Regions from separate parts of the Xanthobacter variabilis genome, predicted to be linked through region 1. Evidence: riboswitches for the same ligand, from Rfam matches in the RefSeq annotation. Region 1 holds a riboswitch; the other holds the start of a gene.
The links. Region 1 has a riboswitch for thiamine pyrophosphate ahead of thiC (phosphomethylpyrimidine synthase ThiC). Riboswitches for the same ligand answer to the same signal wherever they lie in the genome.

Region 1 (15,639 bases):
CCGCCCCCGTCTACGGCTTCGGCCATTCCGAGGAGATCGTAGGCAAGGCCCTGGCGGGCGGGCTGCGCGAGAAGGTGCAGATCGCCACCAAGGTGGGCCTGGCCTGGAAGGACGGCAAGGTGTTCCGCGACAGCCGCCCGGCCCGCCTGCGCCAGGAGATCGAGGATTCCCTGCGCCGGCTGAAAACCGATGCCATCGACCTCTATCAGGTCCACTGGCCCGACCTCGAAACCCCGTTCGAGGAGACCGCGCGGACGCTGGCGGAGCTGAAGCGCGAAGGGAAGATCCGCGCCATCGGCGTTTCCAATTATTCGCCCGCGCAGATGGACGCCTTCCGCGCCGTCGCGCCCCTCGACGCGGTGCAACCGCCCTACAATCTGTTCGAGCGGGAGATCGAGGCGGACGTACTGCCCTATGCGGTGCGCACCGGCCTCACGGTTCTGAGCTACGGTGCCCTGTGCCGGGGCCTGCTCTCCGGCCGCATGACGCCCACCACCACCTTCGAGGGCGACGATTTGCGCAAGGTGGACCCCAAGTTCAACGCGCCCCGTTTCCCGCACTATCTCCAGGCGGTGGAGGAGCTGAAGGCGCTCGCCAAGACGCGCTACGGCAAATCGGTGCTGGCGCTGGCTGTGCGCTGGGTGCTGGACCAGGGGCCGACCATTGCCTTGTGGGGCGCGCGCCATCCCGGCCAGCTCGATCCGGTGGGCGAGGTGGACGGCTTCCACATCGACGCCGACACCAAGGCGGAGATCGACGCCATCCTGGCCCGCACGGTCATCGACCCCGTCTCCCCCGCCTTCATGGCCCCGCCCAGCAAGCGGCCGGCCGAGGTGGCGTGACGAAGTCCGGAACAACAGACGGCGGGCTTCGCAGCGCGCCCGTCGACAGGACTTATGAGCCTTTGGCGACGCACAAAGCCAACTTCTAAGGCTTGTCGGGGGCCTCAGCGGCGGGGCTGCCGCGCTCAAGAGGGGGCAGGACGAGGACAAACACCCAAAGCCTGCCCCACCGCCATGTTCCCCACCCATGGCGGCAGAACGCCGGCCGCAACATTCCAGGCCGCCCTCAGCAAGAGGCCCGGAAAAGAGGTTGCGCAAGCTCCTCTGCGCGGTGCCGGCTCTTGATATCCCGACGCTTCGCTGAACTTCGCGAGAAAACGCAGCAGCACACCCCTTGCCGCGCCCACCACATCGGCAGGCGCGGGTTTTCGCGATCAGCGGAACTTACGTCGGTCCTGAATGGCGGTTCCAGAAAACTCCACCCCGCTGATCGCGCACGAGGGCCGCGCCCTATACGGCACCGGCAGCAATCATCAGCTCGGTCGGCCCCTCAGCCGGCATCAATGGCCGCCCCTCAGCCTTCCCATAGCGCCGCCAATGCTCGAAGCCGGATTCGTATTCGCCGCGCCGAACGGCCTCGTCGACGTCGGGATTTGCAGCCAGATAGCCCAGCTCGGTAAAGGCGGGCGGAGCCGTATCGATCCCAACATACAGGGAAAGAAAAAGCCTCATGATTTCGCCAACAACCGCGTTGGAAACATGAAGGCAGTCGACCCCATACGCCAGATTGCGCGGCGCGAGCGAGACGATATCGTAGCTGGGGAAATAGTCCACATCGGGGTGCAACGCCGCAAATTGCTCAGCGGCGACGCGCAATGTACTTTTTGACCGCATATTGGCGATAGCAACATCCTGCCCGGAAAACGTCTCGCTCATCGGGACCGGCGAAACGGTCACGATGAGACGGGCGTGGCGATTCATGCTCTTGATCAGCCAGCGCATTTCCTCCAGGTCGGCAACACTCTGCGCCACATCGGTAATCACCAGGCGGTAGCGATCACGCTCGCGACGAACCGAGGTGAATGACGGCGCGCAATTGAGATAGCAGTTTGCCTTATTATCCCACCACACCTCATTCAACCCGAGCGTGACAACAACGACGGACGCATTCCGGACGCGCGAAAAATAATCTTCAATCAAATATGTCCGGCGCTCGATTGCGCGCTCAAGACTAACTGGCGGGATTCCAGGCCCAAGCTGCAAATCTGACCAACCATTTGGCCCCTCTTCGAACAAAGTTTTATTGATAACAGGCTTCGACACAGCCCATTTCAGCTCATTCACCATCGACATGGTCGTGAATTTGTTCACAAACCCATTGGGGCGCGCCGGCGCCTCGCTCTTGGGAGCGACAATTTTCTTGGAGAGAACGGCCCGCTCTCTATAAATCAAATGCTCTTCAATATTGCGTGCAAAGCACGAGCCGATGCAAAAAAATGAGCTCTTTGCATCGATCGTGAATTTAGGCTTGTGGAATATACCGATTGGCGCTTCCTTGAAGCGCTCAATATTCTCACTCCACCGAGTGTATCGAGCGGCGGCCAGAGATTTCCAAGCCAATTCACCACGAATAAATTGCATGACAACCCGCCCTCATCATGACAGCCAACAGGTTGTACAAGGGTAGCGCTTTCGGAACGCTAACTCGCACAATCTCGCGTGCGATGTTCCGGTTCGCGCTTTCAAGTTCGATCAGCAAATGGCAGCATCCGCCACGGCCTTGAGAAAGCCAGGAACAAGCTCACCCTTCGGGCTTAGCCGAAAGCCCAATTCGAATTCAACCCCATTCTCTGGGGCGGAAATCGTATCGGCGTCCCCTCTCTTGCTCCGCGCGGACGACATCCTGCCCGGCCGGCGGGATCGCCGCCACGACTTGTTGGTGGAGATACCATTTCCACTGGTCGCCAGTGTGGCGCGGGCGGCCGATGCGTCGCAAGATTCGCACGGAAGCCGCAAAAACAAAGCCCGGGCCGGTGCGGATACCGGCCGGGCTTCGAAGGATCGGGCGTGCGGGCCGCCTATTCGGCGGCACTCACATAGAGCTTGCCGCCCTCGGCCATGAACTCCTGCGACTTCTGCCGCATGCCCTCGGCGGCGGCCTCGGCGGTCAGCGCCGGGTCGGCGCCTTCCATCAGCTTGGCCTCGGCGCGCAGCTCCTGGGTGATCTTCATGGAGCAGAATTTCGGCCCGCACATGGAGCAGAAGTGCGCCACCTTGTGCGCGTCCTTGGGCAGGGTCTCGTCGTGGAACTTCTGCGCCGTGTCCGGATCGAGGCCCAGGTGGAACTGGTCCTGCCAGCGGAAATCGAACCGCGCCCGGCTCACCGCATCGTCGCGGATCTGCGCGGCGGGGTGGCCCTTGGCGAGGTCGGCGGCGTGGGCGGCGATCTTGTAGGTGATGACGCCGGTCTTCACGTCGTCGCGGTCGGGCAGGCCCAGATGCTCCTTGGGCGTGACGTAGCAGAGCATGGCGCAGCCGAACCAGCCGATCATAGCCGCGCCGATGCCGGAGGTGATGTGGTCATAGCCCGGCGCGATGTCGGTGGTGAGCGGGCCCAAGGTGTAGAACGGCGCTTCGCCGCAGGCCTTGAGCTGCTTGTCCATATTGGCCTTGATCTTGTGCATGGGCACGTGGCCCGGGCCCTCGATCATCACCTGGCAGCCCTTGTCCCAGGCGATCTTGGCGAGCTCGCCGAGGGTCTCCAGCTCGGCGAACTGGGCAGCGTCGTTGGCGTCCGCGATGGAGCCGGGGCGCAGGCCGTCGCCCAAGGAGAAGGAGACGTCATAGGCCCGCATGATGTCGCAGATCTCGTCGAACCGCTCGTAGAGGAACGATTCGCGATGCTCCGCCAAGCACCAGCGCGCCATGATGGAGCCGCCGCGGCTGACAATGCCGGTGGTGCGCCGCGCAGTGAGCGGCACATAGGCCAGCCGCACGCCCGCATGGATGGTGAAATAGTCGATGCCCTGCTCGGCCTGCTCGATGAGGGTATCCTTGAACACCTCCCAGTCGAGCTTCAGCGGGTCGCCGCCCACCTTCTCCAGCGCCTGGTAGATCGGCACCGTGCCGATCGGCACCGGCGAGTTGCGCACGATCCAGGAGCGGATGTTGTGGATGTTGCGGCCGGTGGAGAGGTCCATCACCGTGTCCGCGCCCCAGCGGATCGACCACACCATCTTCTCCACTTCCTCGGCGGCGGAGGAGGTGACGGCGGAATTGCCGATATTGGCGTTGATCTTCACCAGGAAGTTGCGGCCGATAATCATCGGCTCCAACTCGGTGTGGTTGATGTTGGCGGGGATGATGGCGCGCCCGCGCGCGATCTCCGAGCGCACGAATTCCGGAGTGATGAAGGGCGGGATCTCCGCGCCGAAGCTCTCGCCGTCGCGGAGCGCCTGCTCGGCCCGCTCCAGCTTCTCGGCGCGGCCGAGATTCTCGCGGGCGGCAGCGAACACCATTTCTTCGGTGATGATGCCGGCGCGGGCGAACTCATACTGCGTCGCCATCTGGCCCGGCGCGGCGCGGCGCACGGTGCGCTCGGCCGGGCAGGCCGCCACCAGCCGGTCGCCCGCAAAGCCGTTGTCCTCGGGCTTCACCTCCCGCGGGGCGATGGCCTCAAAGCCGCGCCTGGCAATCCACGCCTCGCGCTGGCCATGGATGCCGGCATCAAGATCGATGGAGGGGGCGCACTCGGTATAAAGGCCCGAGGAATCATAGACATGCACCGGCGGCTCGGCGGGATCGGAAAGCGCGATCTCCCGCACCGGCACACGCATGCCGGGGGTGCCGGGAACATCGAGATAGACCTTGCGCGAGCCCACGATGGGGCCGGTGGTGACGCTTTTTGGACCGTCCTTGGGACCGCCCGTGCTCAACTGGCTGGGATCGGCTGCTGTGTTCATGGCGCATCCTCTCTGGCACACGAGCGATCAGAATTCCTGATCGAAACGCGGGATCCGGACTCGCCTGGGGCAGATTGGGTGCGGCTTTCGCCACTGCCGGCGCGTGGTGTGCGCGCAGCAGGTTCCCGTCCCTCCGCCGGTATGAGCCGGATCAGGTTCAAGGGTCAGGGCCGCGCGCCCACTCTCAGCCCCCGCTCTGGGGCCCCCCTCGGAACGGGGAGACTGTCCGCGCCGCGCGCGCCTTTGTCAATCCGCGCCTTGCGGAAAGAGGCGGACACAGGCCGGCGGCTTTGCGCTATAGGGACCGGCAAAGGCGGTTCGCCCGCCATACGAGGACCTCAGGAATGGATGTTCAGACCTTCGATGTGCCCGATGTGAAGCTGGTGACGCCGAAGCGGTTCGGCGACCATCGCGGCTTCTTCAGCCAGACCTGGACCGACCGGGAGTTCCGGGCCGAGGTGGCGGACATGGGGTTCGTGCAGGACAACCATTCCCTCTCCGCCCAGAAGGGGACGCTGCGCGGCCTGCATTACCAGAAGCCCCCCACCGCCCAGGGCAAACTGGTGCGGGTGGTGCGCGGCGCCATCTTCGACGTGGCGGTGGACATCCGCCATGGCTCGCCCACCTTCGGCCGCCATGTGGCGGTGACACTGGACGCCGCCAATGGCGCGCAATTGTGGGTGCCGCCGGGCTTCCTGCACGGTTTCTGCACCCTCGAGGACAATTGCGAGGTGGTCTACAAGGTCACTGACTATTACAGCCCCGCCGATGACGGCGGCGTGGCCTGGGACGACCCGGATATCGCCATCGCCTGGCCGGTGGAGCCGGCGTCCGCGGTGCTGTCGGACAAGGACCGCAAGCACCCCCGGCTCAAGGATCTGCCCGCCTTCTTCCAGTATCGCTGAAGGTTCAGCGCGCGAAGAAGAGGATGCCGGCGCCGAGCAGCAATTCGCCCACCAGCACGCCCGCGAACACCGAGCGGCGCATGAGCGCGAAGGCCGCGACGCCCCCCGCCACGGCTCCCAGCCGCACCGCCAGCGGTACCACCAGAAGCGGCGCGGCGGGGGCGAACAGGAGCCGGGCGATGACCGCCGCCAGCAAGGCGGTGGCCACCGCCTTCACCCAGTGGAACACCTCGCTGCCCGCCTCCACCCGGCGGCCGGCGAGCACCGCCAGGGAGCGCCATATCTCCGTGGGCAGGAAGCCCACCAGCACGACGATGAGAATCGCGGCGCCTTCCGTCAGGGTCGTGCTCATGCGCGCCTCCGATGCCAGCGGCCAACCAGGTAGGCCGCCGTTCCCCCGCCCACGCCGGCAATCAGCAGATCAAGCCCGCCATCCAGCCCCACCACCAGCGGCATGATGAGGAAGCCCGCGCCCAGCGCCAGCCAATCGGTCAGCTGCGAGGCGTTGCGCACCATCAGCACCGAGAAGGAAAGCGGCGTCAGCGCCAGCAGCATGGCGGCCAGCGGGCCGGACAGGCTGCCGGCCATCAGGAAGCCCAGCACCGTGCCGGTCATGCTGATGGAAATGAAGGTATTGCCAAGGCCCAGGGTGAACGGCACCCGCGCCTCACCCGGCAGGTGGGGCAACAGCCTCTGGCCCTCCACCCACAGGGTCATGGCCACGTAATGCGCACACAGGAGCTCCAGAAAGGTGCTGCGGCGCGGGCCGCGCATGTGCGGCGCCACCGACACCACCATGGGCAGCAGACGGATCGACGACAAAGCGATGGCGAAGGCCAGGGCCGGCAGCGCCGTGCCCGCCACCAGCCCACCCACCAGAATCACCTGCGCCGGCAATGCCCAGATGAGCAGGGTGGAGAGCATTCCCGCGCCAAGGGGAAAGCCCACGCCCTGCAGCAGCGCGCCGAACCCCGTATAGCTCGCGAACAGCACCAGCGCCGGAACCGAGATGGCATGGCGCGCGCCGCTGAAAAACCACCCGAGCGCCGAGCGATGCGGCGGCACGATGGTGGGGGAAGAAGGGGTCCGCTGGGGCATGAAGGCATTGGCCGAAAGTCTGAGAACGCGGGAGTAATTGATAAGGTCGCCATAACATTTGCAAGGGCCATGAAACAGGCCCGCCTCTCCAAGGCGGGCCCGGCCCCGGCCGCCCACGCACGCCTGCGTGCTTTTCCTCGGCGCCTCGCTCCTGTAGGCAGAACGGGATCGCGCGCGGGCGGTTGCCGTGGGAGCGTCGCGACGTCATCCTCAATCCGCCAGTTCCGAATCGGTCGCCTGCCCGTGCTTCGTTTCGACATTCCCTATCGCGACCCGTTCGCCGCCTTCCACGCCTTCGCCGAGGTGCCCTTCTGCGCGCTGCTCGACAGCGCAGCGCTGGGCGATCCGCGGGCGCGCTTCTCCTACATCGCCATCGACCCCTACCGCATCATCATCGCCGACGATGCGGGGGTGAGGGTGGACGGCCAGCCGGCGACGGGAACACCGTTCGATGCCCTCAGGCGCGCGCTTGCGGAGTGCGCGGATGTCGAGCAGGTGCCCGCGGCGTTCCCCTTCACCGGAGGGGCCGTGGGCTTCCTCGGCTACGAGCTCGGCCGCCATCTGGAGCGCCTGCCGCCGCCGCGGCCCGGCCATCCGCCCATCCCGGAAATGGCGATGGGGCTCTATGACACGGTGATCGCGTTCGATCACCAGAACCGGCGCGCGGCGCTGTTTTCCTCCGGCCGTCCCGAGGCCGACACCGCCCGCCGCAGGGCGCGCGCCGAGACACGGGCCGCCCGCATCCTCGACCTGCTTGACCGCGCGCCGGACGCCGCGCCCCCGCCCGACTGGGCTCAGACCGGCCAGTTCACGCCCGACCAGCCGCGCGCGGCGGTGGAAGCCTCGGTGGCACGCACCATCGAATACATCCGCGCCGGCGATATCTTCCAGGCCAACATCACCCAGCAGATGCGGACGTCGATGCCATCGGGCCTTAGCGACCTTCAGCTCTATGGCCGCCTTCGTGCCGTGAGCCCGGCGCCGTTCGCCGCGCTGCTGCGCTGCGGGCCCGAGCTGGCGGTGCTGAGCGCTTCGCCCGAGCGCTTCCTCAGCCTCGACGCAGACGGTCAGGTGGAGACCCGCCCCATCAAGGGCACCCGCCGCCGCGCCGCCGACCCCGCCGCCGACGCCGCCCTTGCCCGCGAGCTTCTGGCCTCGGAGAAGGACCGCGCCGAAAATCTGATGATCGTGGACCTGATGCGCAACGATCTCAGCCGCGTCAGCCGGGTGGGCAGCGTGAAGGTGCCGGTGCTGTGCGGGCTGGAAACGTTCGCCAGCGTGCATCACCTCGTCTCGGTGGTGCAAAGCCGCCTGAATGAGGGGCTTGGGCCGGTGGACCTGCTCACCGCCTGTTTTCCCGGCGGCTCCATCACCGGCGCGCCGAAGATCCGCGCCATGGAGATCATCCACGAGCTGGAGCCCTTCCCGCGCGGGGTCTATTGCGGCTCCGTAGCGTGGATCGGCTTCAATGGCGCAATGGATTCCTCCATCGTCATCCGCACCATCACCCGCGCCGGCGACACCCTGCTGACCCATGCGGGCGGTGGCATCGTGGCCGATTCGGACCCTGCCGACGAATATGAGGAAAGCCTCGTGAAGCTCTCGCCCATGCTGCGCGCCCTTTCCGGAGACGGCCGGTGAAGCTCTATCTCAACGGGGCCCTGGTGGAACCCGAACAGGCGCGCATCGCCCCCGGCGATCGCGGCTTCACCCTTGGAGATGGCCTGTTCGAGACACTGCGGGTCCGCAACGGCACCGTCCTGCGCCTCGAAGCGCACCTCGCCCGGCTGGCGCATGGCGCCGCCGTGATCGGCCTGGCCCTGCCCGATATCGACCTTGCAGCGGCCCTGGAAGCCACCCGCGCCGCCAATGACCTCTGCGAAGCGGTGCTGCGGCTCACCGTGAGCCGAGGCGAGGGACCACGCGGCGTGCTGCCGCCGGCTCATCCCCACCCAACCCTTCTCATCACGGCCGCGCCCATGGCGCCGCCGGCGCCGCCGGCCCGCCTCGTTATCGCAGGCCGGACACGGCGCAATGAATTCTCCCCGCTCGCGGGGGTGAAGTCGCTCAATTATCTCGACAATATCCTGGCCCGCCAGGAGGCCGCCGCCGCCGGGGCGGACGACGCCATTCTTCTCAACACCCGCGAACGGGTGGCGGAAACCTCCATCGCCAATCTGTTCGCGGTCATTGGCGGGCAGCTCGTCACCCCGCCCCTCGGTGATGGCGCCCTGCCCGGCATCATGCGTGCCGCGGTGCTCGAACGGGAGGGGAGCGAGCGCAGCCTGAGCGTGGCGGACCTTCAGCGGGCCGATGAGATCTTCCTCACGTCCAGCCTGGGCCTTCGCCCGGTCGCCGCGCTGGCGGGCCGCGCGCTGGCTAGCGACAACACGGTGCAGCGGCTGCGGCAGGCGCTTGGGGAGCTGGGCTGATGCTGATGCCCCAACCGGGCCCGCGGGTGCGCCTGAGGGGCTGGCGGCCGGGCGACCGGGACGCCCTGTGGCGGATGCAATCCGATCCGGCGGTGATGGAATTCCTGATGCCCGTGGCGGACCGCGCCGCCAGCGACGCGGTCGCCGATCGCATTGCCCGGCATTTTACCGATCACGGCTTCGGCCTGTGGGTGGTGGAGGTGCCGGGCGTAACCGAATTTGCGGGTTATGCCGGCCTTGTGCACGTGCCCTATGACGAGCACTTCACCCCGGCGGTGGAGATCGGCTGGCGCTTCCTCGCCGCCCATTGGGGTCACGGCTATGCCACCGAGGCCGCCCGCCAATGCCTCGCACTGGGCTTTTCTGAGCTGGGCCTCGACTCGATCGTCGCCATCACCGTGCCCGCCAACCGCCGGTCACGGGCAGTGATGGAGCGGCTCGGCATGGAGCGGGTGGAGGGGGGTGATTTCGACATGCCCACCGTCCCCGTGGGCCACCGGCTGCGCCGTCACGTGCTCTATCGCATGACGCGCGAGCACTTTGCGCTGCATTCAGCCGAGGAATGAGGGCCGGACCGCTGACCCGACGCCCCCGATAACGCGGCGTTCCCTGGGCGACCAACCGGTGGCGATCGCCCAAGGCTCTTGCTTTAGCTTATTGAATTCCGGCACGTGTTTCACGCGCGCCAGATCCGGCCCGCCTGAAGACGAGCGCGTCAGGCCTCAGGGCAGGAAGGTGAACTCGCCGACCTTGCAGACGTCGACCTTGCGCTTCACCACGGAATCGCCGTCCGCGAACACCGCCTTGAAATCGAAGATGCAGGCGCCGGTGCCGTCATTGATGTCGGCTTCCAGGGTTTCGCCATTCTTCAAGGTGTCGCCGTCGAGCATGTCTTCTTCCCAGCTCTCCTCGTCGACATTGGAGGCGAAGAACGAGGTCATCGTGTGCCCGGTCTTGTTGATGATGTCGACCTTGCGATTCTTGGCGGCAGCCGGGGCTGCGACCGCGCAGACCATCAACGCAGCAATGGCGGCACTACGGAAAGAGAGCATGAAGACAGATCCAATCTGGTAATAACTCACCTCTCCGCACTACCCTAAGGCCGCAGTAGCAGGCAAGCAGAGGGCACCACCCGGGAGAGCATGCCTAACCCGCCCGGCGGCAGTGGTGTCCAGGCCGCCAGCCTATGCGGCTCATGAAAAAGGCGGCCGAAGCCGCCTTTTCCCAACGTTTTCCTATCGTTGCGCAGCCTTCAGGCCTTCACCAGCGGCTGCTTGGGGCCCGACTTCGGACCGGACTTCGGGCCAGATTTCGGCCCCGACTTGGGACCGGAACCAGACTTCGAGGCCGCCTTGGCCGCCGCCGCGGGCTTGCGACGCGCCGCGCGCTTGGGCTCCTCGGCGATCTTTTCCGGCTTGGGCGTGACCGGCCCTTCCGGGAACTGGAAGCCGAGCTTGGACTCGCGCCCCTCGCCTTCCACCACCACCTGAACGTGGCCGCCATGCTTCAGGGCGCCGAACAGCACCATGTCCGCCAGCGGGGTCTTGATGTGCTCCTGGATCACCCGCGCCATGGGGCGGGCGCCCATCTGCTCGTCATAGCCGCGCTCCACCAGCCACTTACTCGCGTCGTCCGAGAGCTCGATGGTCACGTTGCGGTCTGCGAGCTGCGCTTCCAGCTGCAGCACGAACTTCTCCACCACCTGGGCGATGATGTCCGTGGTGAGATGGGCGAACGGAATGACCGCATCCAACCGGTTGCGGAACTCGGGAGCAAACGTGCGGTTGATGGCCTCGCTGTCGTCCCCCTCCCGCTTGGTGCGGGTGAAGCCGTAAGCGGGTTTCGAGAGATCGGCCGCGCCGGCATTGGTGGTCATGATGAGGATCACGTTGCGGAAGTCGATCTGCTTTCCGTTGTGATCGGTCAGCTTCCCGTGGTCCATCACCTGAAGCAGGATGTTGAAGAGGTCCGGATGGGCCTTCTCGATCTCATCCAGCAGCAGCACGCAATGCGGGCTCTGGTCCACCCCGTCGGTGAGCAGGCCGCCCTGGTCGAAGCCCACATAGCCGGGAGGCGCGCCGATGAGGCGGCTCACGGTGTGGCGCTCCATGTATTCCGACATGTCGAAGCGCAGCAGCGGCACGCCCAGCGTGGAGGCGAGCTGCTTGGCCACTTCCGTCTTGCCGACACCCGTGGGGCCGGAGAACAGATAGTTGCCGATGGGCTTCTCCGGTTCGCGCAGGCCGGCGCGGGCCAGCTTGATGGAAGCGGCCAGGGCCTCTATGGCCTTGTCCTGGCCATAGACCACCCGCTTGAGGGTCGCCTCCAGATTGGCCAGCACCTCCGCATCGTCCTTGGAGACGGACTTCGGGGGAATGCGGGCCATGGTCGCGATGGTGGCCTCGATCTCCTTGATGCCGATGGTCTTCTTGCGCTTGGCCTCGGGCACCAGCATCTGCGCTGCGCCGCTCTCGTCGATCACGTCGATGGCCTTATCGGGCAGCTTGCGATCATGGATGTAGCGGGCGGAGAGCTCCACCGCGGCCTTGATGGCCTCGGAGGTATAGCGCAGCTTGTGATAGTCCTCGAAGCAGGGCTTCAGCCCCTTCAGGATCTCGATGGCATCGGCCACGGACGGCTCGGCCACGTCGATCTTCTGGAAGCGGCGGACGAGGGCCCGGTCCTTCTCGAAATACTGGCGGTATTCCTTGTAGGTGGTGGAGCCCATGCAGCGCAGGGCACCGGAAGCCAAAGCGGGCTTCAGCAGGTTGGAGGCGTCCATGGCCCCGCCCGAGGTCGCGCCGGCACCGATGACCGTGTGGATCTCGTCGATGAACATGATCGCGTTGGGATAGGCCTCGATCTCCTTGACCACCTGCTTGAGGCGCTCTTCGAAATCACCGCGATAGCGGGTGCCGGCCAAAAGCGCGCCCATGTCCAGGGCGAACACGGTGGCGGTGGCGAGCACCTCGGGAACCGTGCCCTCATTGATGCGCTTGGCGAGGCCCTCGGCGATGGCGGTCTTGCCGACGCCGGGCTCACCCACGAACAGCGGGTTGTTCTTCTGGCGGCGACAGAGCACCTGGATGGTGCGCTGGATTTCCGCGTCGCGGCCGATGAGCGGGTCGATCTTGCCCTCGTGCGCCTTCTTGTTGAGGTTCACGCAATAGGCTTCGAGCGCATCGGTCTTCTTCTGCTTCTCCTCGCCGGGCTTGGTCTCGGTCTCCTCGTCGGCGCCGCGCACGGGCCGGCTCTCGGAGAGGCCGGAACGCTTGGCGATGCCGTGGGAGATGTAGTTCACGGCGTCATACCGCGTCATGTCCTGCTCCTGCAGGAAATAGGCGGCATGGCTCTCGCGCTCGGCGAAGATGGCGACCAGCACGTTCGCGCCCGTCACCTCCTCGCGGCCGGAGGACTGCACATGGATCACCGCGCGCTGAATGACGCGCTGGAAGCCGGCCGTGGGCTTGGAATCGTCAGAGCCGGACTGAACGAGGTTCTCGAGCTCGGAATCAACGTATTCAACAAGGTTGCGCCGCAGCTTTTCCATGTCGACATTGCACGCCCGCATGACCGCGGCGGCGTCCTGATCGTCGATGAGGGAGAGCAGCAAATGCTCCAGCGTGGCGTATTCGTGATGACGCTCATTGGCGAGGGCCAGAGCGCGATGAAGCGACTGCTCGAGGCTGCGTGAAAATGTAGGCATTGACACCTCTTTCGCGCATCACCCGCGGATCCGCGGAAGGGCCGCAGACCTCGAAGGCTTGTGCACCATTCACACAAACTTCGTACTGGATTCCGCAGCGCGCAAGTCCCCCAAAGCGCATCAAGGCTTCACCGTTTTGAAATTGACCTCCGCAAACTCCCGCCCGCGCTTGCTTTTTCTCGTCCCGGCTCTTTCGCCGGAGGTTATTTTTTTTCCATCACACATTGGAGCGGATGCTGGTGCTTGCGGGCAAAGTCCATCACCTGCGTCACCTTTGTCTCGGCGACCTCGTAGGTGAACACGCCGCATTCGCCCACACCATGGTGGTGGACATGCAGCATGATGCGGTTGGCCTCGTCGGTGTCCTTGTTGAAGAACCGCTGCAGCACGTGCACCACGAATTCCATGGGCGTGTAATCATCATTGAGCAGCAGCACGCGGTAGAGGCTCGGCCGCTTGGTCTGCGGGCGGGTGCGGCTGATGACCGCCGTTCCGCTGCCATCCCGGCGATCGCCGTCAGATCCCGCCATGAATGCCGGCGGGGGAGAAGAAAATCGTTCGTGCATCATATCCGTCGCGATCACTTGCGTCGCGCCCTGGCCCCTCCCGCCGGCCTGTTGGCGAGGGCGGCCGGCTGCGCGGGCCATGCGGACCCGGCTTGGCGCAAATCCGCACAATCATAGAAAATGAGCTCGAAGCACGCCAGTGTCCGACACGAAATCCGTCCCGCTGGCGCGAGGATGGGCGCGGCCGGGGCCGGCGCGCCCCACCGCTATGTCGTCACGAAAAAGGCCCGACGCAAGGTCGGGCCTCTTGGACTTTCGTCCCTCAACGCCATGGGCAGATGCAACGTCGGGGCTTGAAAAGCCGAAAGCTCAGCGGGCCACCTTGCTGAAGGCGCTCTCGAAGGGCTTGTAGGTTTCCTTGGCCAGCTCGGTGTAGAGCTCGCCGAGCTTCGTGGCCTGGGCCACGGCGCCTTCGTAAGCACCCTTGATGTAGGACTGCTGGATTTCCATGGCCTGATCGAGGGTCTTGGCGCCGAGCAGCTTCTCCAGCGCGGCAGTGCCCTGCTCGAAAGAGGTCTTGGTGTAGTCCGCCACTTCCACAGCGATCGCCTGCGCGCTCTTGGAGAGCAGGCCGAAGCTCTTGAGGGCGTTCTCGATGTTGTCCTTGCTGAGCTGCTGGAGCTCTTCTGCGCTCTGCACCATGGGAGTCCTCATTCCTCTCGCCGGCGCAATGCCGGATCTGCCGTTTCCGAGTGGGCGACTTATATCTTTCGCCCAGGTTGAGAATATGCACTGCAACATGAATGTCAAGGAATTTTGTGCACTGCACAACGAACCGACCAAGCCATTCCGTGGCCGGATTCACGCCTTGGTAACTCCGCCTTCTTAGGCTTCTTGCCTGGTCGCTTTCCCCGCCGCCTGCCCTTGATGCGCCCGCCAGTGCCGGGCCGTGGCGCAGGGCGTCGGCGTGGGAGCCGCGTCAGTCCAGCGACCGATCAGACGGGGCAAATGTCCATGCGTACAGCTTCCGCGAGCCTCTCGCTCCTGACCAAAGCCCTTGCAGTGGCTGTCCTTGCGGGTTTCGTCTTCTCGACGACCACCGCCGACGCCAAGCCGCGCAAGCGCACCCAGGCGGAGCGCTCCAAGAGCTCCGGCAAATCGAAGAAGACCACCGTGGCGCGTGACATCTCGCGCGACGACAGCGGGCGCTGGCATTACGGCTCGTCCGCCATCGTGGTGGACGCCAATACCGGCCGCGTCCTTTACGACGATAATCCCGACGCCCTGCGGCATCCTGCCTCGGTCACCAAGGTGATGACCCTTTATCTGCTGTTCGAGCAGATGGAAGCCGGCCGCCTGAAGCCCTCCAGCGACCTGCCGGTTTCGGCGAAGGCGGCGGCCCAGTCTCCCACCAAGCTCGGCCTGCGGCCCGGCTCCACCCTTGAGGTGGAAGACGCCATCAAGGGCATCGTCACCCGCTCCGCCAATGACGCGGCGGTGGTGATCGCCGAGGCCATCGGCGGCACCGAGAGCAACTTCGCGGCGATGATGACGCAGAAGGCGCGCGCGCTCGGCATGACGCGCACCACCTTCCGCAACGCCTCCGGCCTGCCCAACCCCGAGCAGGTGACGACCGCCCGCGACCTCTCCATTCTGGGCCGCGCGATCCAGGATCGCTTCCCCCGGGAGTACCGTTACTTTTCCACCCGCACCTTCTATTTCCGCGGCCAGTCCATCGGCAACCACAACCGCCTTCTGGGTTCCGTGGATGGGGTGGACGGCATCAAGACCGGCTACACCTCCGCTTCCGGCTTCAACCTGCTGACCTCCATGAAGCGCGACGACCGCTACATGGTGGCCGTGGTGCTGGGCGGACGCTCCGCCGGATCGCGCGATGCACGCATGCGTTCGCTGCTGGCGGAGAACCTGCCGCGCGCCTCCTCCGGCCCGCGCACCGCGCCCAAGGTTTCCGAGGATAGCGGGCTGTTCGCCATGGCCGCGCCCCTGCCCCAGCCGGCAGAGCGCGAGGAGGTGCCCGTCCATGCGGTCGCCCCGCTGCCCAAGCCCGAAATGGCGATGATGACCCCGGACCCGGTCACCACCGCATCCATTCCCAATTCCGGCGCCGTGAAGCGCGGCTCGGTGGAACCCATTCGCCCGGTGGCGGTGAAGACCGTGTCCATTCAGCGGCCGGTGGCCGCCGCGGCGGCGACGCCCTCGGTTTCCGCGGCCGCCTCCGCTACCGCCG
Region 2 (15,639 bases), 1.5 Mb from region 1:
CGAAGGCCAACGAGCGCGACAGGGATTGATGTACTTATTATGTATCATGAATGTTTAACGTATTTCATTTCTTCGAAAATGAATTCATAACACTTATATCAGTCTCATTTTTTGATGGGTTTGAAAATCCGCGCGAAGTTATCGGCGTCGCCACCATTCTGCCCGCAAATAGACAAGGCCACACCCACTTCCGCAGCTTGGAGATTTGACAAATATCCCATGTTGCATATATGATACATTCTGTGATCCACAGAGGAATAGGGCTTCTTCGGGAGCCTTGCCGGGCAATTCTTGCCCCGTCGCCACCCGCTTCATGCGGCGCGCGGCACGCCCTTGCAACACAGGGGGGTCCATGACCGACTTCAAAACGCTGTTCGAGCAGCCCCGCCGGCCGGCCACCGAGCCGCTGCCTTCCGTACCACGGCCCTATGGCACCCTGGCCGTTTTCGGCGGCGGCGCCTGGGGCACCGCCCTCGCCATCGTGGCCGCCCGCGCGGGATGCTCCGTGCGCCTGTGGATGCGTGACGAAGCACGGGCGCGGGAGACCGCCCGCACCCGGCGCAACATGGCGCGCCTGGGCGACATCCCCCTTCCCGAGGGGGTGACCCCCACCGCTGATTTCGCCGCCGCCCTCGACGGAGCGGAGGCCGTGCTGCTGGTGACGCCCTCCCACACCATCCGCGAGATGGCGGCGCGTATCGGCGTCCATGCCGCCCCCGAGGTGCCGCTGTTCGTCAGCGCCAAGGGCATCGAGGCGCAGACCGGCCTTATGATGTCCGCCGTGGCGGAGCAGGCGGCGCCCGGCCGCCTCATCGGCGTGGTGTCGGGACCGACCTTCGCCGATGAGACGGCCCTGGGCGACCCCACCGCCGCCACCGTCGCCTGCACCGGGGCGGCGGACGTGCCGCCCTATGCCCGTGCCGGCGCCCGCATGGCGGCGAGCCTCACCTGCGACAGCTTCCGCCCCTACGTTTCCGACGACATGGCCGGCGTCGAGGTGGGTGGCGCGGTGAAGAACGTCATCGCCATCGCCTGCGGCATGCTGGCGGGAGCCGGGTTCGGCGAGAACACCCGCGCCGCGCTCATCACCCGCGGCCTGGACGAGATGAAGGAACTGGCGGTGTGCCTGGGCGGACGGCGCGAGACGGTCACCGGCCTTTCGGGCATGGGCGACCTGATGCTCACCTGCTCCAGCCAGAAATCGCGCAACTTCCGCTATGGCTTCGCCCGGGGCGAGGGCCGCTCCGACGCCGAGGTGTTCGGCGGCGCGCCGGTGCTGGTGGAAGGCCGGCACAATGCCATCACGGTCACCGACCTCGCCCGCAAGCTGAAGCTCCATATGCCCATCTGCGAGATGGTGCGTTCCGTGGTGGCGGACGCCCGGCCCATCGGCGAGGCCTTCGCCGCCTTCTGGGCCGCGCCCATCCACGCGGAACCGCGCGCCTTGGATCTCGCTTTCCCCCATCCGGCGGAAGCGGAAGTGACGCGCCGGTTCGAGGCTCTGCTGCCATGACCGCTGCTCTCGACCATCCCGCCGCGCCTCGGGCCTCGGCGGGCACAGCTGCGAACTGGCGCTTCGTGCTCGCCACCGATCTCGACGGCACCTTCCTGGGCGGCTCGCCGGACATGCGCGCGGGCCTTTATGACTGGCTGAAACGCCACCGGGACGATGTGGGCCTCATCTTCGTCACCGGCCGCGATCCGGACTTCATCCGCGCCTTGTGCGCCGGTGAGGTGGACCATGCGCCCAACGTGCCCGTGCCTGATTATGTGGTGGCCGATGTGGGCACCACCGTGGCCCGCATGGAGATGGGCAGCGAGGGCCCGGCTTTGTCCTTCCTCAAGGACCTGGAAGGGCCGATCTCCAGCGCCTGGGGAGAGCGCTCCGCCTTCGTGCGGGAGACGCTCTGCGATGCGCCGGGCCTCGTGCCCCAGGACACGCCGTTCCGCCACCGCATGTCCTATCATTACGACCCCGCCGGCTATGACCCGGCCGTCGTCCGCCCGCTGGAAGAAGCAGGGCTGGACATCCTCATTTCCGCCGGCTGCTTCCTCGACGTGCTGCCGGGCGGGGTGAACAAGGGCTCGACCCTGCTTGCCCTCGTCGACCATCTCGGCCTCCCGCGCGACGCGGTGCTGGTGGCGGGCGACACGCTGAACGATCTGTCCATGTTCCACACCGGCCTGCACGGCGCGGTGGTGGGCGGCGCGGAAGCCGCGCTGCTGGACGCCACCCGGGAGCTTCCCCGCACCCGGCATTGCCGCGCGCCCGGCGCGGGCGGCATCGCGGAGGCCATCGCGGCCTTCGGCCTTCACCCTGAGCCTCCGGAGGGCAGCATATGAAATCCGATCTCGTGATCGTCTATCACCGGGCACCTTACGAGGAGGTGGTGGAGGATGGCGGGATTGTCCTGAAGGAACACAAGAGCCCCAACGGCATCGTTCCCACCCTGAAGGCCCTCATCGGCCGCATCGATCGCGCCGCCTGGGTGGCCTGGAAGGAGGCGGAGGACCCGGCCAATCCGCCCTTCGAGCGCGTGGTGGAGATCTCCGACAGCTTCGGCACCTACACCGTGAGCCGCCTGCCCCTGACCGCCGAGCAGGTGAAGAGCTTCTACCATGTGACCTCAAAGGAAGCCTTCTGGCCCATCCTCCACGGCTTCAAGGAGCGCTACAATTACGATCCGGTGGACTGGCCCACCTTCCGCGCCGTGAATTGGGCGTTCGCCGAAGCGGCGGCGCAGGAGGCCAGCGACGATGCCGTGGTGTGGGTGCACGACTACAATCTGTGGCTCGTGCCGGGCTATTTGCGGCAGCTGAAGCCATCGGTGAAGATCGCCTTCTTCCACCACACGCCCTTCCCCGGCTCCGACATGTTCAACGTGCTGCCCTGGCGGAAGGAGATCGTGGACAGCCTGCTGTCCTGCGACGCGGTGGGCTTCCATGTGCCGCGCTATGCCCAGAACTTCGCGGCGGTAGCCCATTCGGTGGCCGGCGCGCGGCAGATCGCGGACACCAAGACGGACCCGCTGATGGCGAGCGAGGGCACCGCGCTCAACGAGCTGTTCACCCCGCTCGCCCTCGCGATGGACGGGCGCACCGTGCGCATCGACACCAATCCGGTGGGCGTGAACTTCAGCTATATCGAGGAGCTGGCCGCCGCCCCGGCCGTGGCGGAGAAGGTGGAGGCCATCCGCGCCGAGCTCGGCGGGCGCAAGCTGGTGCTGTCCGTGTCGCGCACCGACTACACCAAGGGCAACATCCAGCAGCTGGAAGCCTTCGAGCGGCTGCTGAACCGGCGCCCGGAGCTGCACAATCAGGTGCGCCTCATGCTGGTGTCCGTGGGCGCCAACCGGGGCATGAGCGTTTATGAGGATGTGCAGCAGCGCATCGAGGAGCTCTCAGGGCGCATCAACGGCACCTTCGGCAGCTTTGAATGGCAGCCGGTGTCGCTCATCTCCACGGCCATCCCCCTAGCCGAGCTGGTTGCGTATTACCGTGCGGCGGATGTCGCCTCCATCACCCCGCTGGCGGACGGGCTGAACCTGGTGGCGAGCGAGTTCTGCGCCGCACAGGGGGAGGATGGACGCGGCGTGCTCATCCTGTCGGAATTCGCCGGTGCCTCGGTGCTGCTGGAAGGAGCCATTCCGGTGAACCCCTTCTCCAACGCCCATATGGACAAGGCCCTCGACCAGGCGCTTGCCATGGCGGAAGCCGACGCGAAGGGCCGCATGAGCCTGCTACGCGCCTCCGCCCGCCGCTTCACCCTGGAGGACTGGGCGCAGACCACCCTGCGCGGGTTCGAGGAGCTGAAGACGCCCCTCGCGCCTCTGGCCACCGCGCCGGCGGCGTGAGGGCCGTGCCGCCGGCATCGCCCCCTCAGGCGTGGACGACGGCACATTCCGGCTGGCGCGGCGGCTGGCGCGCCGGTATATGAGGGACAGGTCCCCGTAGCTCAGCAGGATAGAGCACAGGTTTCCTAGAAAATTGGGCACCCGTGGCGGAAACGTCCGGTGTGAATCCGCTCAAAGTCGGGGAAAGCTTCGGCCCGGAATGTCGCTTCCGGCCATGCCAATCCCGAGCCAAGCCTTCCGGCCCGGCCTCGCGCCGGCTCCGCGAAGGAAGGTGTAGAGACTAGACGGGCGGCGCCTAAAGCCTTGCATGTGCGGGCCATGGCGAAGGGATAGTCCAGACCACGAACGCCGGTGCCAATGGCCCGGCGGCGGCGAAAGCCGAGGTGGGATGAAACCTGGTGTCGCGTGTTCGAGTCACGCCGGGGACACCAAACCATTCGACTCACGCACGCGGGGACTCGGGCTCCGCTCGCGTCCATGGCCCGGGCACGCCCCCCGGGGCGGGCCTTAGCCCACAACTGTGTCACCGGGGGCGGGGCAGCTTCAGTTTTCACCGAGACGCAGAGGCAGCCTCGCCTCTTGTTTTCGCGCGCGTCCCTCGCACAAGCCGGTTCCCGCTTCACGCGGAAACGCTCGGGGGCACCTGCTGGAAAGCATCTGCCGCGTCCGGCCCATGACACATGAAGGCCAATCGACGTCCCGTGTTGAGGCGCCATCCAACGGCCCAAGGCATTCGGGATGCTGCGATATTCAGGTGCCGCGAGCATGACGGCGAAACGGTGAAGCGCGCCCGCGACCAGCTGGGCCCGGCGCCCTTCCCGCGTCACTTTCCCCGCTTATCCGGCCAATCCGCGCGACCTCCTGAGGCCAAAGGGGGCATTTCGCACATGCCCAAGCCCAAAGGCGAAGCACACAGCGCCCCGGCAAACACTGTCGACGAGGTCAACGCAGGATGATGACAGATGCGCCGACCATGGACCGTCGCCCGGCGCCCTCGCGCCGCGTCATGGCGACGGGCCTGCTCGCCTTGCTTCTGGCCGGGCTATCATTGCTCGCCTCCCCCGCGCGAGCTGACGACCTTGCGGCATCGCTGAGCGCCATCGAAAAGCGCGCCGGTGGACGGCTGGGCGTCATGATCCTTGAGCCGGGCGGCAACCGCAGCTGGGCCTACCGCGCCGACGAGCGCTTCGCCATGAACAGCACCTTCAAGGCCTTCGCCTGCGCGGCCCTGCTGGCACGCGTCGATGCCGGTGCGGAAAAGCTGGAGACGCAGATCCCCATCACCTCCGCCGACCTGGTACCCCACGCGCCGGTGACACAGCAGCATGTGGGCGCGAGCATGAGCCTCGATGCCCTTTGCGCGGCGGCGACAAGGCTGAGCGATAACACCGCCGCGAACCTCATTTTGGCGCGGATCGGCGGGCCAAAGGGGCTCACCGCCTTCATGCGCACCCTCGGCGATAAGACCACGCGGCTCGACCGCCTGGAGCCGGCCCTCAACGAAGCGGCGCCCGGCGACCCGCGGGACACAACCACCCCGGCCGCCGCCGCGCGGAGCCTTGAAACCCTGGTGCTGGGTGACGCTCTTTCCGCTGGCTCGCGCCGCCGGCTCACCGATTGGCTGGAGGCGGACGCCGTGGCCGACGGGCTGCTGAGAGCCGCGCTGCCCGCTGGCTGGCGCATCGCGGATCGCACGGGCGCCGGGGACCACGGTTCGCGGGGCATCATCGCGGTCATCTGGCCGCCCGGCCGCGCCCCGGTGGTCGCCGCCATCTATCTCGGCGAAACCTCCCTCTCCCTGGCGGAACGGGATGCCGTCATCGCCCAGGTCGGGCGGGCGTTGGTCACGGCCCTACAGTAGGGGGAGCTCAGGGCTTCCGCTTGCGGAACACCAGGGAGAGATTATTGGCGGGCATCGCCACCATCTCGGCGAGGTCGAGGCCCTGCGCGGCGGCGCACGCCTCCATATCCTCCAGCATCCTCAGGCCCCAGCGCGGATCGCGGCGGCGCAGGTCGCGATCGAACGCCGCGTTGCTCTCCACCGTGGGCACCCCGGCCCGGTGGAATGCGCCATAGATATAAAGCGGCCCGCCCGGTGGCAGATGGCGCCCGGCGCCGCGCATCAGCCCCTCGGTCGCCGCCCAAGGGCTGATGTGGAGCATGTTGATGCACACCATGACGTCCACCGGTCCCACGGGCCATTCATCCGCGCTGGCATCCAGCGCCAGGGGGGCGCCCACGTTGGAAAGACCTTCCGCGGTAACCCAGGCGGCAATGGAGGCGCGCGCCTCGGGCGAGGGGTCGGAGGGCTGCCAGACCACATCCGGCCGCTTGCGCGCCATGAAAATCGCGTGCTCACCCGAGCCGCTGGCGACCTCCAGCACCCGGGCCGATGGCGCCAGCAGCGGATCCAGCACCGCGAAGATGGGCTCGCGGTTGCGCGCCACCGAGGGCGCGGACAAGCGCGCCTGAGCATCGAAACCGGACACCAACACCCTCCCCTCGCCGCAAGCGCGGCCGCCCACCCGGCGACAAGCGCGGGCACCATGTTGCCTGAGCTGCCCCGCCTCCTCAACCGGCCGGCAACGGACAGTAAGAAAGGGTGAACACGCAGGGTGGGCCCGAACCTTCAACCCCGACGCCCGATGCGGTACCTTATGCCCATGCCTCTGTCCGTCCCGAAACGCCTTGCAAGGCGCGCGCGTGCGACCGCCAGCGGCCGAAACGGCAGCCTCGCGCACACCGGCTCAAGGGTGTCGGCCAGCGCACGGATGTGCCGCCTCGGCGCCCTGTTCGGTGCTGTGCTGATTTCGGGATTATGCCCTGCGGCGAGTACCCATGCCGCATCACCAAAGGCCACCACCTGCGCCCTCGCCCCGCGCCCCGCCGCCGGGGAGACGGCCCACGTCACCGGCCTGGGCGCGGATGGCAGCCTCACCCTCGACGACGGACGGCATTTCGCACCCGACCGGATCGCATTGCCCACACGCCTGGAACCCTCCCGCAAGGTGATCGAGGCGGCCGGCGGCGCCGTCACGGCGGCCCTGGGAGGGAGGACCATCACATTCTCGCGTGCGCAAACCGATCGCCATGGGCGCCTGGTGGGCGAGGCCGTGATGACCGACGGGCCGGACGCGGGCTCGGACATCGCCACGATTCTCGTGGCGGCGGGTGCCGCCTTCACCGATGCCCAGGGCCCCTGCGCCGCCGCGCTGCTTTCGGCCGAGGCCCAGGCCCGCGAGGCCCGGCGGGGCCTGTGGGCCGAGCACGGCGCCATTGCTTCCGCAACGGACGAAGCGGAAATGTCGCGCCGCCTGGGCCTTTATACCGTTACGGAAGGTCGAATTTTGTCTGTTGGCGTCCGGCGCGAGCGTACCTATCTGAATTTCGGTGAAAGCTGGCGGCGAGATTTCACACTTATGGTGCCGACCAGGGATTTCGCCATAATCTTGGGGCAAGGCCAAGATCCCGTTATACTGCGCGGTGCACGGATACGTGCGCGCGGCGTGGTGCGGGAACAGGGCGGCCCGGCGATCATGATCCGGTCGCAAGCCGACATCGAGCGGCTGAGCGACCGAACGGGAAGCGAGGATTGAAGTTGAGCGAAAAGGCCCGAAACGCGAGCATGCTCCGGCGGGATGCGCCGCGGCGTTGGCCGCGAACGGCTCTTTTTGCCCTCGCCTTGCCCCTGGCGCTGATGCTCGCCGACTGTTCGTCCGCGGATCTCGACCAGGCGAGCCTGCCGCTCTCCAGCGCCTCCTCCGCGTCCGAATATGCCGACATGACGCCGGCCCAGCGGCGTGAGCATGAGCGGCTGGTGGCGAGCTATGGCGGCGCCTACAACGATCCCGAGCTGAAGGCGCTCATTCAGCAGGTGGTCGAGCGTCTGGTGGCCGCGTCCGAGCGGCCCGACCTGAAGTACCGCGTGACGGTGCTGAACTCGCCCGCCATCAACGCCTTCGCGCTGCCCGACGGCTCGCTCTACGTCACCCGCGGGCTGCTGGCGCTGGCCAACGACACCTCAGAGATGTCCTCGGTGCTCTCCCACGAGATGGCGCACGTCATCGCCCGCCATGCCAATATCCGCGAGGATCAGGTGAAGCAGGCGGTGCTGGTGAGCCGCGTCATCTCCGACGTCGTGAACGACCCGGACCTGGGCGCCCTCGCCATGCAGAAGAGCCAGCGCACGCTGGCCTCGTTCTCCCGCGGGCAGGAGCTGGAGGCGGACGCCATCGGCGTGGGCATCGCCTCCCGCGCGGGGTTCGACCCCTATGGCGCCTCGCGCTTCCTCACCGACATGGGCCGCTCCTCCGAGATGAAGTCCACCGGCCTCGGCGGCTCCAGCACCACGCCGGACATGGACTTCCTTTCCTCCCATCCGGCAACGCCCGAGCGCATCTCCATCGCCATCGCCAATGCCCGCCAATATGCCGCCCCGGGCAATGGCGAGCGCGACCGCGCCGCCTACCTCTCGGCCATCGACGGCATGGTCTATGGCGACGACCCCAAGGAAGGCTTCGTGCGCGGGCGCAAGTTCTTCCACCCCAAGCTGGGCTTCACCTTCACCGCGCCCGAGGGCTTCTCGCTGGAGAACACCTCCCAGGCCGTGCTGGGCGCTACCGGCTCCGGCCGCGAGGCGCTGCGGCTCGACGCGGTGCGGGTGAGCCCCGACCAGTCGCTGGCTCAGTATCTCTCCTCCGGCTGGATCGACGGGGTGGAGATCAACACGGTGGAAACCCTCACCGTGAACGGCTTTACCGCCGCCACCGCCATCGCGCGGGGCGACCAGTGGTCGTTCCGCATGTTCGCCATCCGCTTCGGATCGGATGTCTACCGCCTCATCTTCGCCGCCCGTGATTTGACGCCGGAGCTGGACCAGCGCTTCCGCGCCGCCGCCAGCACCTTCCGCCGCGTCTCATCCGGCGAGGCCGAATCGGTGAAGCCGCTGCGGGTGCGCGTGGTCACCGTCGGCTTCGGCGACACGGCCGACAAGCTCGCGGCCCGCATGCAGGTGCCCGACCAGCACATGGAACGCTTCCTGGTGCTGAACGGTCTGGATGCCGGCGCCAAGCTGAAGTATGGCGACAAGGTCAAGATCATCTCCGAATGAGCGGCGCGCCCTCGCGCCTTCGCCAGCCGGAAAACTCGTGAGCCACCTTGCGATCCACGACGCGGCGTGGATAATGCGCGCCACGGCCTGGGGTGCCGCGCGCCAACGCGGCTGAGATCATACCCATCGAACCTGTCTGGATCATGCCAGCGTAGGGAGGTGCCGATGAGCGAGAGCTCGTCGCCTGTTTCGTCATCATCCGTCTCGCGCCCGCTCAAGGCGCAAGCGCGCGTCGCCATCGTCGGTGGCGGCGTCATGGGCCTGTCGCTGGGCTGGCGGCTTGCGCAGGCCGGCTGCTCGGTCGACATTTATGAGGCCGGAACCGCCGGGCACGGCGCCAGTCATGCCGCCGCCGGCATGCTCGCCGCCTGCGCGGAGGCAGAGCCCGGCGAGGATGCCCTGCTCGCCCTCAACCGCGCCAGCCAGGCCCTTTGGCCCGCGTTCGCTGCCGAGCTGGAAGCAGAGGCCGGCATCAGCGTGGACCTGCGCACCGAAGGCACGCTCACCATCGGCCTCACGGCCGACGATGCCGCCCGCCTGCGCCACCTGTTCCAGCTGCAGACCTCCCTCGGCCTGCCGGTGGAATGGCTCACCGCCGCCGCCGTGCGCCGCCTGGAGCCGCATCTGGCCGGCCAGCTTTCCGGCGCCATCCGCAGCGCCGAGGACCATCAGGTAGACAACCGCAAGGTGGTCGCCGCCCTGCTCACCGCCACCGCCCGCGCGGGCGTTCGTCTGCATGAGAACAGCCCCGTCAGCCGGGTCGCCACCCAGGCCGGCAAGGCGCTGGGCGTGGTTGTGGGCGAGGAGCTGAAGCCGGCCGACATCGTCATCCTGGCCGCCGGGGCCTGGAGCCGGGGCGTGGACATTACCCCCGCCGCGCCGCTGCCCGTGCGCCCGGTGAAGGGGCAGATGCTGGCCCTGCGCATGGACCCGGCCGCGCCGCTGGTGAACCATGTGATATGGGCGCCCCATTCTTACATCGTGCCACGCCGCGATGGCCGCCTGATTCTGGGCGCCACCACGGAAGAGAAGGGCTTCGACACCTCCCTGACCGCCGGCGGGCAGCTCGCCTTGCTCACCTATGCCTGGCGCGCCTTGCCGGCGCTGGAGGAACTGCCCATCCACGAACAATGGGTGGGCTTCCGCCCCGGCAGCCGTGACGATGCGCCCATCCTCGGCCCCGCCGATGAGGTGGACGGGCTCATTTACGCCACCGGCCACCATCGCAACGGCATTCTGCTGCTGGCGGTCACGGCAAAGGTGATTTCCGATTTTCTCCTGGACGGCCGCATGGCCGAGGTGGCCGAGCCCTTCCGTGCGAGCCGCTTCGCGCCCCGGGTGGCAGCGGAGTGAGCCCTATGGATGCGCCCCCGCTTGAGCTGAAGGTGAACGGCGCCGACGAGGCGCTCCCCATCGCCACCGTCGCGGATCTTCTCGGCGCCAAAGGACTTGATGTGGAGCGCAAGGGCATTGCCGTAGCGCTGAACGGTGCGGTGGTGCCGCGCCGCGCGTGGGCCGGCACCCGCCTGGCCTCCGGTGACGCCGTGGAGATCATCACCGCCAAGCAGGGCGGCTGACCGGCCGGGAGAGGAGACGAGAAAAACCATGACCACCACTGCCGATCCCCTCGTCATCGCCGGGCGCAGCTTCAAGTCCCGCCTGTTTTTGGGCACCGCCGGCTACCCCAACCAGCAGGTGTTCCTCAATGCGCTGGAGGCCTCCGGCGCGGAGATGGCCACCGCCTCCATCCGCCGCATCAGCCTGGCCGGCTATGAGGAGAGCCTGACGGACCTGCTCACCGGCCGCGTGCACATTCTGCCCAACACCGCCGGCTGCCAAACCGCCAAGGACGCCGTGCTTACCGCCGAGCTGGCCCGCGAGGCGCTGGAAACGGACTGGGTGAAGCTGGAGGTGATCGGCGATCGCGAGCTGCTCTACCCCAATGTGGAAGAGCTGCTGAAGGCGACCGAAGAGCTGGTGAACCGGGGCTTTGTGGTGCTTCCCTACTGCAACGACGACCCCGTCACCTGCCAGAAGCTGGCGGACCTTGGCGCGGCCACGGTGATGCCGCTCGGCTCCATGATCGGCTCTGGTCTCGGCATCGCCAACCCGCACATGATTGAGCTCATCTGCTCGCGCTCGCCGGTGCCGGTGGTGCTGGATGCGGGGCTGGGCACCGCCTCCGACGCCGCGCTGGCCATGGAGCTCGGCTGCTCGGCGGTGCTGCTCAACACCGCGGTCTCGAAGGCCCTCGACCCGGTGCGCATGGCAGCCGCCTTCCGTTCTGCCGTCGAAGGCGGCCGACTGGCCCGCATCGCCGGGCGCATTCCAAAGAAGCTGCACGCCGAAGCGTCCAGCCCCGAATTCGGCCTCGTCGGAAGCTGACGCCATGCTTCCCGCCCCGCCCGTCCTCCTCATCACCGACCGCCGGCAGGTGCAGGGCGATGTGGTGGAGGTAGTGGGGGCCGCCTGCGCCGGCGGCTGCCGCTGGGTGAGCCTGCGGGAGAAAGACCTGCCGCCGGAAGACCAACTCGCTCTTTTCGCCCGGCTGCGGACGGCCACCAGCCCCTTCGGCGCCGTGCTGATGCTCCACGGCACGCCGGAGCTGGCCTGGGCGGCCCGCGCCGATGGCGTGCACCTGCCCGATGGCGCGGATCCGCGATGGGCACGCACGGTGCTGGGCGACTCCGCCCTCGTGGGCCTTTCCACCCACCGGCCGGCCGATCCGGCGGCGGCGCCTGCCGTGGCGGATTATATCACCGCGAGCCCCGTTTTCTCGACGCCCTCCAAGCCCGGCTACGGCCCGGCGCTGGGCATTGCGGGCCTGCGTGCCTTTGTCGAGCAATCGGCGGTGCCGGTGATCGCCCTCGGCGGCATTGAAGTCGGCAATGCCAAAAGCTGTCGCGAGGCGGGAGCGGGCGGGCTCGCCGTCATGGGTGGCGTGATGCGCGCAACAGACCCGCGGGCGCAGATGACCGCCCTGATCGACGCCTTCGCACGCCAGGGCGCTTGAGCCCCAACAGCCCCTCACGGAATTGGGAGAGACCCACGGCACCTTGCAGGCGCGCGGGACATCGTACCGCAACGCTGCGCGTGGTAGCGTGCCACTGGAGCCCATGGGCCGCCGAAGGGTCAGCCCCGGGGTTCCGCTGAACGCGGGCCAATCCGCGCACCGACACCCAACGGGGGGGATCAATGCTCAATCGCCGCACCTTGCTCGCCGCCTTCGCCCTTTGCCCCACCTGCGCCAGCCTGGCGCGTGCCGACAGCGTCCATTGGAGTTATGAGGGTTCCGGGGCGCCGGAGCATTGGGGCTCTCTGGAGAAGGGCTTCCAGGCCTGCTCCATTGGCACCCAGCAATCGCCGGTCAACCTCAAAGGCAGCGTCCGGGCAGAAACCGCCGGGCCGAAGCTTGCGTGGAAAAGCGCGCCCTTCAAGGTGGTCAATAACGGCCACACCATCCAGCTGGATGCCACCGACGACGCCGGCACCGCTGAGATGAACGGCAAGACCTACAGCCTGCGCCAGTTCCATTTCCATACACCCAGCGAACACGCCTTGGACGGCAAGCGCACCGCCATGGAGGCCCATTTCGTTCATGCGGCCGAGGATGGCGGCCTGCTGGTGGTGGGTGTGTTCATGGTTCCCGGCGGGAAAAGTGACGCCTTCTCCGCCGTGATGGCCGCCGCGCCGAAAAAGCAGGGCTTTGCTCCCCTGCCCTCGCCCATGGACCCCACCGCCTTCCTGCCGGATGCCCGGGGCCTCTACCGCTACGAAGGCTCCCTGACCACGCCGCCCTGCTCGGAGGTGGTAGACTGGAACGTCTATGCCGCCCCCATCAGCGTGGCTGAAGGGGATATCGAAGCCTTCCGCGCCATCTTCCCCATGAACTCGCGCCCGCTCCAGGCCATCAACCGCCGCTTCCTGCTCCAGCTCAATTGAGCGTGGGTGGATTTCCGCCGGGCAACTACCGGCTGGCAGCCGACGACACACCTCCTCCGCCGGACCCGGTGGCAGGATGCTTGCGCCTCCCATACCCGGGGGAGGCTGCGCGCGGGCATCACTCGGAAGGGCAGCCTTCGCATTGGGAAATGCGGCGGAGCACGGGCGGAACCGCCCTGCCCGCCTTGCTCCTTGGCGTTCCGACTTCCGGCGCGAACACGGCCAGCATCCGGCAAGCATGTGAGTGCCGCCGTTTGGGGGCAGCAACAGTTCCACTGGGCTCCGCGCAAAAGAAAAGGGCCGGCTCGCGCCGGCCCTTTCCATATACCACACCCTTGGAAGATCAGTCTTCCTTGGCTTCCTCGGCGCGCTGCTTGAGGGCGGCGCCCAGGATGTCGCCGAGCGAAGCGCCCGAATCCTGCGAACCGTACTGAGCCACGGCCTCCTTCTCCTCGGCGATTTCCATCGCCTTGACGGAGACCTGCACCTTGCGCGCCTTGCGGTCGAACAGGGTGACGCGGGCATCCAGCTTGTCGCCAACCGAGAAGCGCTCGGGGCGCTGGTCGTTGCGGTCGCGAGCGAGCTCGGAACGCTTGATGAAGGCCGACAGATCGGTGCCTGTGAGCTTCACCTCGATACCGCCATCCTTCACGTCGGTGACTTCGCAGGTCACGACAGCGCCCTTGCGGACATCGCCAGCCTCGGCGAAGGGATCGCCGGCGAGCTGCTTGATACCGAGGGAGATGCGCTCCTTCTCGACGTCCACGTCGAGCACCACGGCCTTGACCATGTCGCCCTTGCGGTACTCGTCGATGACCTGCTCGCCCGGACGGTTCCAGTCGAGGTCGGACAGATGCACCATGCCGTCCACGTCGCCGTCGAGACCCAGGAACAGACCGAACTCGGTCTTGTTCTTGACCTCGCCTTCGACCACCGCGCCGGGCGCATACTTCTCGGCGAAGGCCTCCCAGGGATTCTGGAGGGTCTGCTTGAGGCCGAGGGAGATGCGGCGCTTGGCCGAATCGACTTCCAGCACCTGCACTTCCACTTCCTGGGAGGTGGAAACGATCTTGCCGGGGTGAACGTTCTTCTTGGTCCACGACATTTCGGAGACGTGGATCAGGCCTTCGATGCCCGGCTCCAGTTCCACGAACGCGCCGTAGTCGGTGATGTTGGTGACGCGACCCTTGAAGCGGGCGTCCACCGGATACTTGGCCTCGATGCCCTCCCAGGGATCGCCCAGGAGCTGCTTCATGCCGAGCGAGATGCGGTGGGTCTCGTGATTGATCTTGATGATCTTCACCTTGACCGTCTGGCCGATGGACAGCACCTCGGTCGGGTGGTTCACGCGGCGCCAGGCGATGTCGGTGACATGCAGCAGGCCGTCAATGCCGCCGAGATCAACGAACGCACCGTAGTCGGTGATGTTCTTGACCACGCCCTCGATGGCCTGACCCTCTTCGAGGTTCTGCACCAGCTCGTGACGCTGCTCGGCGCGGGTCTCTTCCAGCACGGTGCGGCGGGAGACCACGATGTTGCCGCGACGGCGATCCATCTTGAGGATCTGGAAGGGCTGCTGATTGTGCATCAGCGGGGCCACGTCGCGAATCGGGCGGATGTCGACCTGGGAGCGCGGCAGGAACGCCACGGCGCCGTCGAGATCCACGGTGAAGCCACCCTTCACCTGGTTGAAGATCACGCCGAAGACCTTCTCGTTGGCGTTGAACGCCTTCTCGAGCTTGACCCAGCTCTCCTCGCGGCGCGCCTTGTCGCGCGAGAGGACGGCCTCGCCCATGGCGTTCTCGACGCGCTCGAGATAGACCTCGACCTCGTCGCCAACCTTGAGGGTGTTCTCACGGCCCGGACCGGCGAACTCGCGCAGGGCCACGCGGCCCTCGGTCTTCAGGCCGATGTCGATGATCGCCAGATCCTTCTCGATGGCGACCACGATGCCCTTGACGACGGCACCTTCGCTGACGTCGGCGCGGCCGAAGCTCTCGTCGAGCAGGGCGGCGAAATCTTCACGGGTGGTTTCTACGGCGGACATTCACACTCCAGAAATCTTGCGCCGGCGTCTCGCGTTGCGAGGCCCGAACCGAACGGGTGTTCCGGCATTCTCCCGCGGGATGAACGCCAAAACGGCCGCCGACGTTCCATCGGCGGGCCGGCGCTGAGGCCGAACGGCACGGACAATGATGTGATGACAGCCCATCCGGGCCCAGGACCGAAGCGCGCTCAGCGAAAGCCTGGATGGGGAGCCTCCGACGATCAGGGCGCGTATCCCGCGAACCCTGTCCCACCCTAGTAGCTCCCAGCTTTTCGGGAGCGCAGCCTCGAATTTGGCTCAGATAATCGAAAACCCGCTTCAGCGCAAGGCTCGGGCGCAAGACTTCGCGCGCAGCCAGCTGAAAAAGAACAAGCCGCCGCGCCCGGGAAGGACGCGGCGGCTCAAAACCGAAGACAGCGGAACGGCTCAGCCGCCGCAGGCTTCCAGCACGTCGTCGAAGGTGCGCAGGCCCGCGCGGGGCGCATTCACCAGCACCGCCATGTTGCCGGGGGCGTGCTTGTTCTGCCACATCTTCGTGTGCGCCTCGGGGATGCGATCCCACGGGAACACTTCCGACATGCAGGGGTCCACGCGCCGGTCGACGATGAACTCGTTGGCGGCGGAGGCCTGCTTCAGATGAGCGAAGTGCGAGCCCTGGATGCGCTTCTGGCGCATCCACACATAGC

Region 2: linked by a shared signal. The riboswitch ahead of thiO (glycine oxidase ThiO) and the one ahead of thiC (phosphomethylpyrimidine synthase ThiC) in region 1 are both predicted to bind thiamine pyrophosphate.

The regions. Positions count from the first base shown of each region.
Region 1 is NZ_CM195533.1:2,366,728-2,382,366, reverse strand. It holds gene V5F26_RS10310 (aldo/keto reductase) at 1-842, shown strand, start outside; gene V5F26_RS10305 (GSCFA domain-containing protein) at 1,293-2,423, opposite strand; gene thiC (phosphomethylpyrimidine synthase ThiC) at 2,861-4,744, opposite strand; TPP riboswitch at 4,856-4,963, opposite strand; gene rfbC (dTDP-4-dehydrorhamnose 3,5-epimerase) at 5,089-5,649, shown strand; gene V5F26_RS10290 (AzlD domain-containing protein) at 5,654-6,001, opposite strand; gene V5F26_RS10285 (AzlC family ABC transporter permease) at 5,998-6,747, opposite strand; gene pabB (aminodeoxychorismate synthase component I) at 6,991-8,388, shown strand; gene V5F26_RS10275 (aminotransferase class IV) at 8,385-9,179, shown strand; gene V5F26_RS10270 (GNAT family N-acetyltransferase) at 9,179-9,745, shown strand; gene V5F26_RS10265 (hypothetical protein) at 9,902-10,231, opposite strand; gene clpA (ATP-dependent Clp protease ATP-binding subunit ClpA) at 10,432-12,885, opposite strand; gene clpS (ATP-dependent Clp protease adapter ClpS) at 13,089-13,415, opposite strand; gene V5F26_RS10250 (phasin family protein) at 13,761-14,093, opposite strand; gene V5F26_RS10245 (serine hydrolase) at 14,406-15,639, shown strand, end outside.
Region 2 is NZ_CM195533.1:3,833,290-3,848,928, forward strand. It holds gene V5F26_RS16740 (NAD(P)H-dependent glycerol-3-phosphate dehydrogenase) at 353-1,513, shown strand; gene V5F26_RS16745 (HAD family hydrolase) at 1,510-2,343, shown strand; gene ggpS (glucosylglycerol-phosphate synthase) at 2,340-3,854, shown strand; gene bla (class A beta-lactamase) at 4,828-5,715, shown strand; gene V5F26_RS16760 (DUF938 domain-containing protein) at 5,723-6,343, opposite strand; gene V5F26_RS16765 (thermonuclease family protein) at 6,608-7,450, shown strand; gene V5F26_RS16770 (M48 family metalloprotease) at 7,552-8,964, shown strand; TPP riboswitch at 9,043-9,139, shown strand; gene thiO (glycine oxidase ThiO) at 9,130-10,317, shown strand; gene thiS (sulfur carrier protein ThiS) at 10,323-10,541, shown strand; gene V5F26_RS16785 (thiazole synthase) at 10,570-11,349, shown strand; gene V5F26_RS16790 (thiamine phosphate synthase) at 11,354-11,977, shown strand; gene V5F26_RS16795 (carbonic anhydrase) at 12,160-12,906, shown strand; gene rpsA (30S ribosomal protein S1) at 13,250-14,953, opposite strand; gene ccrA (crotonyl-CoA carboxylase/reductase) at 15,380-15,639, opposite strand, start outside.